DNA from 3 places in the Streptomyces sp. R44 genome. Region 1 is predicted to be linked to each of the others. Evidence: riboswitches for the same ligand, from Rfam matches in the RefSeq annotation. Region 1 holds a riboswitch; each other region holds the start of a gene.
The links. A riboswitch is a leader RNA that binds a small molecule or an ion and turns the genes downstream of it on or off. The one in region 1 is predicted to bind cobalamin.
Positions count from the first base shown of each region.

Region 2: it holds a riboswitch for cobalamin, as region 1 does, so the genes downstream of both, AB5J54_RS04700 (energy-coupling factor ABC transporter permease) here and cobN (cobaltochelatase subunit CobN) in region 1, are expected to answer to the same signal.
Region 3: it holds a riboswitch for cobalamin, as region 1 does, so the genes downstream of both, AB5J54_RS31610 (ABC transporter substrate-binding protein) here and cobN (cobaltochelatase subunit CobN) in region 1, are expected to answer to the same signal.

Region 1 is NZ_CP163444.1:4,210,777-4,215,061, reverse strand. It holds gene AB5J54_RS19525 (precorrin-8X methylmutase) at 1-466, opposite strand, end outside; gene AB5J54_RS19520 (cobalamin biosynthesis protein CobG) at 481-1,806, opposite strand; cobalamin riboswitch at 1,886-2,011, shown strand; gene cobN (cobaltochelatase subunit CobN) at 2,052-4,285, shown strand, end outside.
Region 2 is NZ_CP163444.1:973,542-977,826, reverse strand. It holds gene cbiQ (cobalt ECF transporter T component CbiQ) at 1-683, opposite strand, end outside; gene AB5J54_RS04705 (energy-coupling factor ABC transporter substrate-binding protein) at 689-1,078, opposite strand; gene AB5J54_RS04700 (energy-coupling factor ABC transporter permease) at 1,075-1,773, opposite strand; cobalamin riboswitch at 1,802-2,008, opposite strand; gene AB5J54_RS04695 (PTS-dependent dihydroxyacetone kinase phosphotransferase subunit DhaM) at 2,089-2,496, opposite strand; gene dhaL (dihydroxyacetone kinase subunit DhaL) at 2,493-3,113, opposite strand; gene dhaK (dihydroxyacetone kinase subunit DhaK) at 3,142-4,134, opposite strand.
Region 3 is NZ_CP163444.1:6,756,937-6,761,221, reverse strand. It holds gene AB5J54_RS31615 (FecCD family ABC transporter permease) at 1-652, opposite strand, end outside; gene AB5J54_RS31610 (ABC transporter substrate-binding protein) at 670-1,716, opposite strand; cobalamin riboswitch at 1,804-1,928, opposite strand; gene AB5J54_RS31605 (cold-shock protein) at 2,026-2,232, opposite strand; gene AB5J54_RS31600 (DJ-1/PfpI family protein) at 2,500-3,228, opposite strand; gene AB5J54_RS31595 (TetR family transcriptional regulator) at 3,316-3,909, opposite strand; gene AB5J54_RS31590 (alkane 1-monooxygenase) at 4,048-4,285, shown strand, end outside.

The sequences.
Region 1 (4,285 bases):
CGGCGGGCTTCCCGGCGCCCTTCGCGATCATCTCCAGGAGGTGGAAGAGGGCGGTCGGCGCGTTGCCGATGGCGACGACGGAGCCTTCGAGGCGGTCCCGCCACAGTTCGAGGGCGGCGGCCGAGCGGGTGGTGCCGAGCTCGGCGGCGAGGCCGGGGACGGCCGGGTCGGAGAGCGCGCAGAGCACCTCGTTGTCGGCGGGCAGCCGCTTGCGGGTGACACCGCTGGCGACCATCTGCGCGTCGCAGAGGATGGGCGCGCCGGCCCGGAGCGCGGCGCGGGCGCTCGCGACGACCTGCGGCGAGTACGCGATGTCCTGCACGAGGTCGGTCATGCCGCACGCGTGGATCATCCGGACCGCCACCTGGGCGACGTCGGCGGGCAGGCCCGCGAGGTCCGCCTCGGCACGGATCGTGGCAAAGGACCGGCGGTAGATCTCCGTCCCGTCCTTCTCGTAGTCGAACATCCTGGTGCTCTCGCTCATCTCGTGTGGGTCGGCAGGCTGCGGGCCGTGGTCACTGCTTCGGGCAGGGCGGTACGGGGGGTGGGGACGCCGTCCACCAGGTAGGAGTCGTCGCCGGTGGCGAGGACGTCGACCCAGGTGCCGTGCGGGTGGCCGCAGCGGCGCTCGCACCCGGAGTAGTGGACGGGCAGGCCCCCGTGGCGGACGAGGCCGGCGTCCGTCCGTACGTCGGCGAGGGACTTGGCGCAGCCGGGGCGTCCGGTGCAGGCGCTGACCCCGACGGAGGGCAGATCGGGCCGGGTGACCAGGCCGTACGTCTCCAGTTCGGGCAGCCGGCCGGGGCGGGCCCCGACGACGACCGCTCCGCGCCAGGGCGTGAGCCGCAGCTCGTCGGCCCCGTCCGCCAGGGCCCGCAGCTGGGCGGCGGTGAGCCGGCCGAGCGGGGCGAGGACGTGCAGGGCGTGCGCGCCGAGCGGGCCGGGTGCGGGCGGCGGGGACGCGGGAAGCGGCGGTACGGGTACGGGTACGGGTTCTGCCGCGATCCCGGCCCGGGCCAGCGCGTCCACCAGGTCGAGCGGGTGCCCCGGGGGCAGTTCGCGGACCCGCCAGGCGCCGGTACCGGCCGTGCGGGCGGCCTCCAGGAAGGCGTCGGCGGCGGCGAGCGCGGCACGGGGCGCGTCGGCGCCCGCGATCCGGAGGACCTGGCCGCCGACGTGCAGGAGCGCGTCGGCGGCACCGGCCGGGTGCACGACCGCGGAGGTTTCGGCGTCGACCGCGACCGCCGGGTGCCCGGCGGACGCCGGGGTCTCCCCGTCCACTGCGATCAAGGTCACATCGCCGCCGAGACCGGCCACGTCCCCGCGGCCGTCGTCGAGGACGAAGAGGAAACGGCCCGAGAGGGCCGCCGCCGCGGGGGTGGCGCAGAGGAGGGCGTCCAGCGCGCGGGCCCACAACTGGACGGCGCCGTGGCCGAGTCCGTCGAGCCCGGCGGCCGGGGAGGCCACGATGTTGCGGACGCGCTCGTGGGTCGGGGAGGGCAGCAGCCCCGCCCCGGCCAGGAGCTCGGCCAGCTCCGCCCCGCAGCCCTCGCCGAGGCCGCGCAGCTCCGCGTTGCCGCGCGAGGTGACGCTGATCCGGCCGTCGCCGAGGCTCTCGGCGACGCGGGCCAGCACCTCCGCCTGATGCGCCGTCAGACGACCTGCGGGCAGGCGCAGTCGGGCCAGGCGTCCGTCGTCGGCGGGGTGCAGGCGCAGCGCCCCGGGGCAGGCGTCGCCACGGTCCCGTACGCGAGCTTCGCCCGGTTCGGGCGTCGGGGGTGGGGTGGGCGGCATGGCGGCGAGCATACCCACGGGGAACCGGGCGGCCACCGAGTGTGATCCGGCCGACTCTCCCGCCTTCTCCGGCCCGGAGACGGCACGATCTAGGATGCAGATCGGCATGGGGTCCCAGGACCCCGGGGAGGAAGCCCGGTGAGAATCCGGCGCGGTCCCGCCACTGTGAGCCCGTACCCACGGGTGAGTCAGGAACTCCCGCCGTCCATACGACCACCCGGGGCGCGGACAACCCCGAGGAAGGGCCTGAGCTCGCCATGCTCCTGCTGCTGTCGCACTCCGACACCGACCTGCTCAGCGCCCGCGCGGCCAATGCCGCCCAGGCCGAGGGAGCGGTCGAGTACCGCTTCGCCAACCCCTCCCGTCTCCCCCTCGCCGACCTCCCGGCCCTCCTCGACGGCGTCGACCTGGTCGTCGTCCGGCTCCTCGGCGGGCTCCGCTCCTGGCAGGAGGGGCTCGACGCGATCCGCGCCGCCGGAAAGCCGGTCGTCGTGCTCAGCGGCGAACAGGCCCCCGACGCCCAGCTGATGGAGGCCTCCACGGTCCCCGTCGGCGTCGCCACCGAGGCGCACGCCTATCTGGCGCACGGCGGCCCGGCCAACCTGGAGCAGCTGGCCCGGTTCCTCTCCGACACCGTCCTGCTCACCGGCCACGGCTTCGAGGCCCCGGCCGCCGCCCCCACCTGGGGCCCCCTGGAGCGGACCGTACGCAACGAGACCGGCCCGACCGTCGCCGTGCTCTACTACCGCGCCCACCACATGAGCGGGAACACCGCCTTCGTCGACGCCCTGTGCGGCGCCATCGAGGACGCCGGCGCCCGCGCCCTCCCGCTGTACGTGGCGTCCCTGCGCGCCCCCGAGGCGGAGCTCGTCGAGACCCTGCGCACGGCCGACGCCATCGTCACGACCGTCCTCGCGGCCGGCGGCACCAAGCCCGCCGAGGCGCAGGCCGGCGGCGACGAGGAGGCCTGGGACGCGGGCGCGCTCGCCGCGCTCGACGTGCCGATCCTCCAGGCCCTGTGCCTGACGGGCTCGCGGTCCGCCTGGGAGGAGAACGACGAGGGCCTCTCGCCGCTGGACGCCGCCAGCCAGGTCGCCGTGCCCGAGTTCGACGGCCGCCTCATCACCGTCCCCTTCTCCTTCAAGGAGATCGACGCGGACGGTCTGCCCGCGTACGTCGCCGACGCCGAGCGCGCGGCGCGCGTCGCCGGGATCGCCGTCCGGCACGCCCGGCTGCGCCACATCCCGAACGCCGAGAAGAGGCTGGCGCTCGTCCTCTCCGCGTACCCGACGAAGCACTCCCGCATCGGCAACGCGGTCGGTCTCGACACCCCCGCCTCCGCCGTCTCCCTCCTGCGTCGCCTCATCGCCGAGGGCTACGACTTCGGGCCGGTCGAGGACCTCCCCGGTCTCGTCTCCGGCGACGGCGACGAGCTGATCTACGCCCTCATCGAGGCCGGCGGCCACGACCAGGACTGGCTGACCGAGGAGCAGCTCGCGAAGAACCCGGTCCGCATCCCGGCCGCCGACTACAAGCGCTGGTACGCGACGCTGCCCGCCGAGCTCCGCGAGCAGGTGGAGGAGCACTGGGGCCCGGCGCCCGGTGAGATGTTCCTCGACCGCTCCCGCAATCCGGAGGGCGACATCGTCCTCGCCGCCCTGCGGCGGGGGAACCTCCTGGTCCTCATCCAGCCGCCGCGCGGCTTCGGCGAGAACCCGATCGCGATCTACCACGACCCCGATCTCCCGCCGTCCCACCACTACCTGGCCGCCTACCGCTGGATCGCCGCCCGCGCCGAGGACGGCGGCTTCGGCGCCGACGCCATGGTCCACCTGGGCAAGCACGGCAACCTGGAGTGGCTGCCCGGCAAGAACGCCGGCCTGTCCGCCGCCTGCGGCCCCGACGCGGCCCTCGGCGACATCCCGCTGATCTACCCGTTCCTCGTTAACGACCCGGGCGAGGGCACCCAGGCCAAGCGGCGCGTCCACGCGACCCTCGTCGACCACCTGGTGCCGCCGATGGCCCGCGCCGACTCGTACGGCGACATCGCGCGCCTGGAGCAGCTGCTCGACGAGTACGCGCAGATCAGCTCGATGGACCCGGCGAAGCTCCCGGCCATCCGCGCGCAGATCTGGACCCTGATCCAGGCCGCGAAGCTCGACCACGACCTCGGTCTGGAGGAGCGCCCGGAGGACGACGGCTTCGACGACTTCCTGCTGCACGTCGACGGCTGGCTGTGCGAGGTCAAGGACGCCCAGATCCGCGACGGCCTGCACGTCCTGGGCGGCGCCCCGGAGGGCGAGGCCCGGGTCAACCTGGTCCTCTCGATCCTGCGCGCCCGCCAGATCTGGGGCGGTACGCAGGCGCTGCCGGGTCTGCGCGAGGCGCTGGGCCTGGACGAGTCGGCCGCGACCCGTACCACCGCCGACGCGGCGGAGGCGAAGGCCCGCGAGCTGGTGGAGGCGATGGAGGCGGCCGGCTGGTCCGTGGA
Region 2 (4,285 bases), 3.2 Mb from region 1:
GTGAGGAACCGCCGGGAGACCGCGCAGACGGGCACCAGGACCCGCAGCGTCCCGTCGTAACCGCGCCCGGCGAGCCCCGACTGCAGGCGCTGCGCCCGGTCGAAGGCCCGCACGAAGGTCGTCGCGCCGAGCCCGGCGAGCGAGCGCCAGGTTGCGGCCCGGGTGGTGTGCCCGAGCCGGGCCGCCTGCGCCTGCCGGATCTTCGTCAGCGAGTCGAGGAGCAGGAAGATGATCCGGTACATGACGAGCGCCACGTCCACCACGGGGGCGGGCACGCCGGCCTTGACGAGCCGGGGCAGGACGTCGGACACCGGTGTCGTGAAGGCGAAGAGCAGCACCCCGAGCGAGGCCGAGGCGGTGCGCAGGAGCAGCTCGCCCGCGTGGACGGGGCCGCCGGGCGCGAGGGCCACGAGCCCCCGCGTACCGCCCACCTCGAAGAGCAGCGGTACCGCCCCCGTGACGCAGAAGCCGAGCGGGATGCGGAACGCCCGCCACAACTGACGGCCCGGCACACCGGCGGGACCGAGCAGCACCGCGAGCGTGGCCGCCGCCACGAGCGGCGCGCCGGGCCACGGCGGCAGACTCACCGCGCACAGCGTCAGACCGAAGCCGAGGAGCGCCTTCTCCACGGGATGACGGCGGCGCCAGCGGCTGCTGTGCGCCGCCGCGTCGATCGGAAGCATCGGCGCTACGCGTCCGAACCGTCGGAGGAGGGGGCCTTGGAAGCACCGTCGTCCTTGGGCGCCCCGTCCGGTCCCGCCGCTCGGGCTGCCTCGGCCGCGGCCGCGCCCTGCCGGCGGCCGCGACGCAGGCCGAAGTAGTACGCCAGGACGCCGGCGCCGAGCGCCGCCTGGAGGGCGAACAGCGCCGACTCGATCTCGCCCGACGGCGGCTCGTACAGCGGGCTGAACCACGGCTTGTAGTCCGGCTGGAGCTCCGTGATCGCGGTCTCTGCCTCGCCGTCGGAGCCGGTGAAGGGCTGCTCCTTGTGGTCGCCGAGCCCGAGCGCCAGCGGCAGCACCGCGAGCGCGGCGACGGCGAGCAGCAGCAGCGCGTTGATCTTCGCGTTCCGGCTCATCGCGCCGCCGCCTCCTCGTGTCGCTCCGTCCGCGCCCCGCCCAGCACACCGAGCCGGGTCAGGTCTCCCTTGCTGGACTGCGTGAGCAGCCGCATCACGAGCACCGTGAGAAGGCCCTCGCTCACCGCGAGGGGGATCTGGGTCACGGCGAAGATCCCGCCGAACTTGGCGAGCGCGCCGGGCACCCCGCTGCCGGGGTCGGGGAACGCCAGGGCCAGCTGGACGCTGGTGACGCAGTACGTGGACAGGTCGGCGACGAACGCGCCGAAGAAGACGGCCACCATCAGAGGCGCGCCGAACCGCCGCAGCAGCCGGTACGTCCCGTACCCCGCCCACGGCCCGACGATCGCCATCGAGAAGGCGTTCGCACCGAGCGTGGTCAGCCCGCCGTGCGCGAGCAGCAGGGCCTGGAAGAGCAGGGTGATGGTGCCGAGGACCGCCATGATCGGCGGCCGGAACAGGATCGCGCCCAGACCCGTACCGGTCGGATGGGAGCAACTACCGGTGACGGAGGGCAGCTTGAGCGCCGACAGAACGAAGGTGAAGGCACCGGAGGCGCCGAGGAGCAGGGTGGACTCGGGGTTCGACCGCACCTCGCGGGTGAGCGCGCGCACCCCGTGGACGACGAACGGCGCGGCCGCGACGCCCCAGGCGGCGGCGTGCACAGGGGGCAGATACCCCTCGGCTATATGCATGGTGGGTAGACCCTCTCCAGCACCTCGTGGATGGACAACGCACCCTGGCCGGTCTCCTGGCTGACGGTCATACGGCCCGACTCCGCCTTCCCACACCGCCGCGGTCTCCCGCGACGGTCCAGTGGCTTCCCCGCGGTGTTCCCCGCGGGGGTGGAGCCGGACCTCCCGATCACAGTGGCGAGGGCCGCACCGGTACTGCACCGGTTTCCCGTACACCAAGGCCCTGCGACACTAATGCGTTGACCTGCTCGATCACAACACGGTCGCCACCCGGCGCGGCCTCCCGGTCACTCCCCGCACACGCCTGCGGCGCCCTCACTCCTTGCGATAGGCGTACGCCTCCGAGGCCGCGGCCGCCACCGCGTCGAGGTCCCCTCCGGCGCTCGCCGTCACCAGCGCGGCGACCGCGCCCTCGACGAACGGCGCGTCCACCAGGCGGCAGCCCTCGGGCAGTTCGTCGCCTTCCGCGAGGAGCGCCTTCACGGTGAGGACCGCGCTGCCCAGGTCGACCAGGAGCGCCACCCCGGCCCCCCGGTCGACGGCCTTCGCCGCCTCGCAGATCAGCTCGGCACTCGTCCCGAGCCCACCGTCCGGCGTGCCGCCCGCGGGCAGCACCGGCGCCAGGTCGCCGCCGCCCGCGAGGCCCCGGGCCAGTTCGGCGACGGCCGCCGCGACCGCCGCGCTGTGCGAGACGAGCACGATGCCGACGGGGGACGGGCTCATGCCACTCCCTCCGCCCCGGCCGTCTCGGCGAGCGCGGCGAACAGCAGCGCCGACGAGGTCGCGCCCGGATCCTGATGCCCGATCGACCGCTCCCCGAGGTAACTGGCCCTGCCCTTGCGCGCCTGGAGGGGTACGGTCGCCAGGGCGCCCTCCTCGGCGGCGGCGCGGGCCGCCCCGTACGAGCTCCGCAGCCCCGCCACGGCCGGCACGAGCGCGTCCAGCATCGTCTTGTCGCCCACCTGGGCACCGCCCAGCTGCGACACGGCCGCCACACCGGCGTCGAGCGCCTCCGCCAGCCGCGCCCGGGTGACCTCGGCGTCCTCGCCCAGTGTCTTCCCGGCGCGCCGGAGGAGCGTCCCGTACAGGGGACCCGAAGCGCCGCCGACCGTCGAGATCAGCTGCCGTCCGGCGGCGGTGAGCACCGCGCCGGGACTGCTCGGCGGCTCCTTTTCGAGGGCCTCCCTCACAGCGGCGAACCCCCGCTTCAGATTGGCGCCGTGGTCGGCGTCGCCGATCGCCGAGTCCAGCTCGGTGAGCCGGTCGGCCTCCCGGTCGACGTCCTCGGCCACCGCGGCCAGCCAGCGCACCAGGAACCCGGCGCCGAAAGTCTCCGTCATACCGTCACTCCCCATGACCATCCCCGTCTCACCGGCCCCAGCGCAGCGCGGCCGTCTGCACCGGAGCGTCCCACAGGCGCAGCAGTTCCTCGTCGACCTCGCACAGGGTCACCGAGCAGCCCGCCATGTCGAGCGAGGTCACATAGTTCCCGACGAGCGTGCGGGCCACCGGCACGTGCCGCTCGGCGAGCACCCGCTGCACCTCGGCGTTGAACCCGTACAACTCCAGCAGCGGGGTCGCTCCCATGCCGTTGACGAGGGCGATGACCGGCCCGGACGGGCGCAGGTCCTCCACGACGGCGTCGACGGCGAAGTCGGCGATCTCCCGCGAGGTCATCATGGCCCGCCGCTCCCGGCCCGGCTCGCCGTGGATGCCGATCCCCAACTCCAGTTCCCCCTCGGGGAGATCGAAGGTCGGGCTGCCCTTGGCGGGGGTGGTGCAGGCGCTCAGGGCCACCCCGAAGGAGCGGGACCGCTCGTTGACCCGCCGGGCGATCGCCTCGACCCGTTCCAGCGGCAGCCCCTCCTCGGCGGCGGCCCCGGCGATCTTCTCCACGAACAAGGTGCCCCCGGTCCCGCGCCGCCCCGCCGTGTACAGGCTGTCCGTCACCGCCACGTCGTCGTCGACCAGGACCTTGGCGACCTGGATGCCCTCGTCCTCGGCGAGCTCCGCGGCCATCTCGAAATTCAGCACGTCACCCGTGTAGTTCTTGACCACGAACAACACCCCCGCCCCGCTGTCGACGGCGGCCGCGGCCCGCACCATCTGATCGGGTACGGGCGACGTGAACACCTCGCCGGGACAGGCGGCCGCCAGCATCCCGGGCCCCACGAACCCCCCGTGCAAGGGCTCGTGCCCGGACCCGCCACCGGACACCAGCGCCACCTTCCCCGCCACGGGCGCGTCCCGCCGCACCACGACACGCCGCTCCACGTCCACGGTCAACTCGGGATGCGCCGCGGCCATCCCCCGCAGGGCATCGGCGACGACGGTCTCCGGAACGTTGATCAGCATCCTCACGGGTGTCTCCTCGGGATTGGGTGGAGGGGTGCACTTATTGGGTCGTCGCAGGTCAGATCGTGTTCAGCGGAATAGATGATCTTGGAGGTGAGTAGCGACCGAGGGAGCCTTCTGCCGATACTGGCGCTGACCTGATGCTGACTTCAATGAC
Region 3 (4,285 bases), 2.5 Mb from region 1:
CGTACCCGCCGCAGACGAGCAGGGCCGCCGCGAGGACGGCGAGGCACAGCCACACGTCGCCCCAGCCCGCCCCGGCGAGCGAGCCGAGCAGCCAGAAGAGGACGCCCCGGGTGGTCTCGGCGTCGGCGGCGGTCATCACGACGAAGGAGGTGAGGGCGGAGAAGAGCTGCATCGCGGCGACGCCCGCGAGGACCACGCGGTCCGTGGAGCCGCCGAGGGTGTGGCTGAGCAGCAGGACGAGCGCGAAGGAGACCACCGCCCCCAGAAACGCCCCGCCGGTGACGGAGAGGACGCCGCCGCCGATGCCCAGGACGACGACCGCGACCGCGCCGGTGGACGCGCCGGAGGAGACGCCGAGGACGAAGGGGTCGGCGAGCGGGTTGCGCAGGAGGGACTGCATCACCGCCCCGCAGACGGCGAGTCCGGCGCCGCAGACGGCGGCGAGGAGGGTACGGGGCAGCCGCAGGTCCCAGACGATCCCGTCGCGGATCGGCGAGAGGCCGGAGGCGTCGCCGCCGAGGTGGGCGGCGATCACGGAACCGGCCTCGCCGACGCCGATGTCCGCGGGGCCGATGGTGACGGCCACGGCCACGGAGAGGCCGAGCAGCGCGATCCCGGCCGCCGCCCGCAGGAGCACCTTGGCGGACGTGATCTCCCGCCGGGCGGCCGTCACTTGGCGAGACCGTACGAGCGGAGCGCGGCCGCCACCTTCTCGACGCCCTCGACGGTGCGGAGGGTGGGGTTCATCGCCTGCCCGCTGAGCAGGACGTACCGCTTGTGCTTCACGGCCGTCATGTTCCGGGTGACGGGGTCGGACTCCAGGAACTCGACCTTCTTCGCCGCGCTCTCGGCGGACTGCGCCCGGCGCGTCAGGTCGCCGATGACGAGGACGTCGGGGTCGCGGTCCGCGACGGTCTCCCAGTTGACCTGGGGCCACTCCTCGCGGGTGTCGTCGAAGACGTTCTTCGCGCCGAGCGCGTGCGTGACGATCCCCGGCGCCCCGCAACAGCCCGCCATGTAGGGCGCCTTGGCGTCGGAGTACCAGTAGAGGACGGTGGCGTCGGTGAAGTCGGCCGCCGCCGTGGCCTTCGCGACCCGGCCCTTGAGCCCGGCGACGAGCTTCTCGCCGCGCTCGGGGACCCCGAACACCCGGGCCAGGTCGCGGATCTCGCCGTAGACCGTGTCCATGGCCAGGGGGCGGGTGCGGACGCCGTCGCCGTCGCCGCTGTCGTCCTTGCCGACGCAGTCGGTGGGCGAGAGGTACGTGGGGACCCCGAGCTGCTCGAAGCGTTCGCGGGGCGCGACCCCGCCCTTGCCGAGGGTGTACGCGAACGAGGCGGCCGCGAAGTCGGGTTCGGTGTCGAGGACCTTCTCGAAGGAGGGGTAGCGGTCGGCGAGGCGCGGGACCTTGGCGTTCTCCTTCTCCAGGCCCTTGAGCACCGGGTCCGTCCAGGTCGCGGTGCCCACCATGCGGTCGGCGAGGCCGAGGGAGAGCATGATCTCCGCCGCTCCCTGGTCGAGGGCGACGGCGCGGCGCGGGGCGTGGTCGACGCGGACCTGCCGTCCGCAGTTGTCGTCGAGGGTCACGGGGTAGCCGCGCTCCGGTGCGCCCTTCGACGAGGATGCGGAGGGCCCGCAGCCGGTCGCCGTCGCGAGGAGCAGCAGGACGCCGGCCAGGGCGGGCACGGCGGAGCGGACGGGGTGTGCGAGCGGCACGGGGGACTTCCTCTGCGTCCACGGCTCATACGCGGAGCCTGTCGTACGGTGCTCCCCGGACGGCAGCGTGCCGCCGGGGCCGCCAGCAGGTCTTCGGACTCGGGGTCAGCCGGACGGAGCGCCTTCCCGGGCTCGCGTGCCGCCCAGTGGCCGATGCTCCGCCCGTCGCCCTCACCGCTGCGCGTCAGTTCCGGTCTCGCACCGGATTCCCTGACCCGTGGACGTACCCGTTCAGGTGCGTACAAAGGTGCGACTGGCCTCGGCACAGTACCACCGGCAGGCCGCCGCACCCGGGGGCGCCCGCCGCTGTCAGACGCGCAGTTCCTTCGCTTCGAAGCGGCCGTCGCCGAGGACCAGGACGAAGGAGACCTGCTGCCCCTCGGAGACCGTCCGCTCCTCGCTCTCGATGTCCTCGGCGCTGAAGTACACCTGCTCCTCGGAGCCCACGGGGACGACGAAGCCGTACCCGCCGAGACGGTTGAAGGACTGCACGAACCCTTTGCTTCTGCCTTCCACGGCGGCCTCCTCGTCGGCACGGGGGGGGCGCGGTCGAGGGTGTCCGGCCCCGGGCGGGCCGTGTCCGCGCCTCAGGGGAGATGTACCCCGGGCGCCCGCCCTTCGCCACCGCCGCCGGCCGTGGTGAACCACGCCGAACGATCTCGTACAATATTCAACAGAGGCCCGCTGCCGGAGATCCCCCGTGTCCGTCAGCGGGCCTCGCCGCGTCCGCGAAGCCGGTCCGCCGGAGCCGGTCCACCGAAGCCGGTCCGCCGGAGCCGTCCGTCAGAGCCGGTCCGGCCGGACCCGGACCGTGCCCCGCGCCTCGTACTCGAGCATGGCCTCCAGGCCGTTCGCCGCGTCGGGGCCGAGTTCCCGGCGCACGAGCCAGAGCGCGAGCTCCAGACCCGAGGTGACGCCCCCGGCGGTCACCAGGTCGCCGTCGTCCACCACCCTGGCCCCCTTCAGGACGCCGCCCTGCCGCTCCAGGTCCGGCCGGGCCTTGTGGTGGGTGGTGCAGGGGCGGCCCCGGGTCAGTCCGGCGGCGGCGAGCAGCATGACGCCGGTGCACAGCGCGGCGACGGTGAGCCCCGGCCGGACCGCCGCCGCGAGGGCGCGGGGCAGGGTGCCCCGGTCGATCTCGGCCCGGACGCCCGGGCTGTCCCGGCGCGCGTAGCCGCCGCCCGGCACGACGAGCAGGTCGGCCTCGCGCGGGGCCCAGGGGTGGTCGACGCGGACCTCCGTCCCGTAGGCGGCGGTGACGGTGCCGGGCCCGTCGACGGAGACGTACCGGACGTCCACCGGACGCCGGGAGAAGAAGCCGGCGGCGGAGAGCACCTCGTAGGGGGCGGCGAAGTCGATCTCCTCGACGCCGTCGAAGAGCACGAGGTGGACGCGGAGCGGGCGGCGCGCGGCCGGCGCCTCGACGGGAGCGGCGTGGGCGGCGGTACTGGTTCCCAGCGCGCCCGCGGCACCGAGGGCGGTGGTGGTGCGGAGCAGGTTGCGGCGGTTCATGGTTCTCCCCAGGGGATGGCAGGGCCCGACGTTCTGTGTCGCGTCGAGGAAGTCGGCTGCCACCGCCCACGGGTTCCCGGCGGTCGGTCAGGTGCCGCCCGGGTAGGCGATCCGTGCCGTGATCCTGGCGATGCGCCGGGCCGACTCCTCCGGCGCGGCCACCGGCTGGACGATGTGGCTGACGGTGAGCCGCACGATCGTCTCGACGGCCAGGCCCCGGGACTCCTCGTCGACGTCGGGCCAGGCCTCGATCGCGTACGCGTCGAGCATCGCCATCGCCGTGCCGAAGACCGGCTCCGGGCGTGTGGTGAGGTAGGCGAGGAGGTCGTCCTCGCCGCCGCGCGCGGCGAGCAGGACGCTCTTGATGAGGGGGTTGTCCACGGCCTGCTGGAGCGTGTAGCCGACGCCCGCCGCCGCTGCCGCCTCCAGCTCGCCCCGGTGGGCGTCGAGTTCGCGCTGGATGCCGAGGAGGAAGCCCTCCAGCTCGCGCTGGACCAGGGCGTTGCCGATGGCCTCCTTCGAGCCGAACTCGTTGTAGAGCGTCTGGCGGCTGATGCCGGCGGCCCGTGCGACGGCGGCCATGCGGAGCACGCCCCAGCCGTCGGCGGCGACGAGCCGGTAGGCGGCGTCGAGCACCTGCTCGCGGAGGAGGGACCGAACACTCTCGCGGAAACGTGTCATCGTGCCCCCACTTTATCCACCGACCCCCCTCCGTCCTCGCACACCGGTCTCCGTCCAGAGCATTGACACCTCACAAGGGATCCGTCTATCAAATGGACAGAACGCATGTGAAGTGTCCACCTCTCCGAGGAGCCGGTCTTGGCCCTGCACAGCGACTCCCCCGAAGCCCCCGCCGCCTGGCGCGACCCCAAGCGCTGGCTCTGGCTGCTCGGCCTGCTCATCCCGGCCTTCCCCTTCCTTTCCTGGGGACTGGTGAACGCCACCGGGCTCCGTCTGTTCTGGTGGACCGGGGTCCTCGTCCTGTACGTGCTCTTCCCGGTCGTCGACCACCTCATCGGCAAGGACTCCGCCAACCCGCCGGACAGCGCGATCGCCC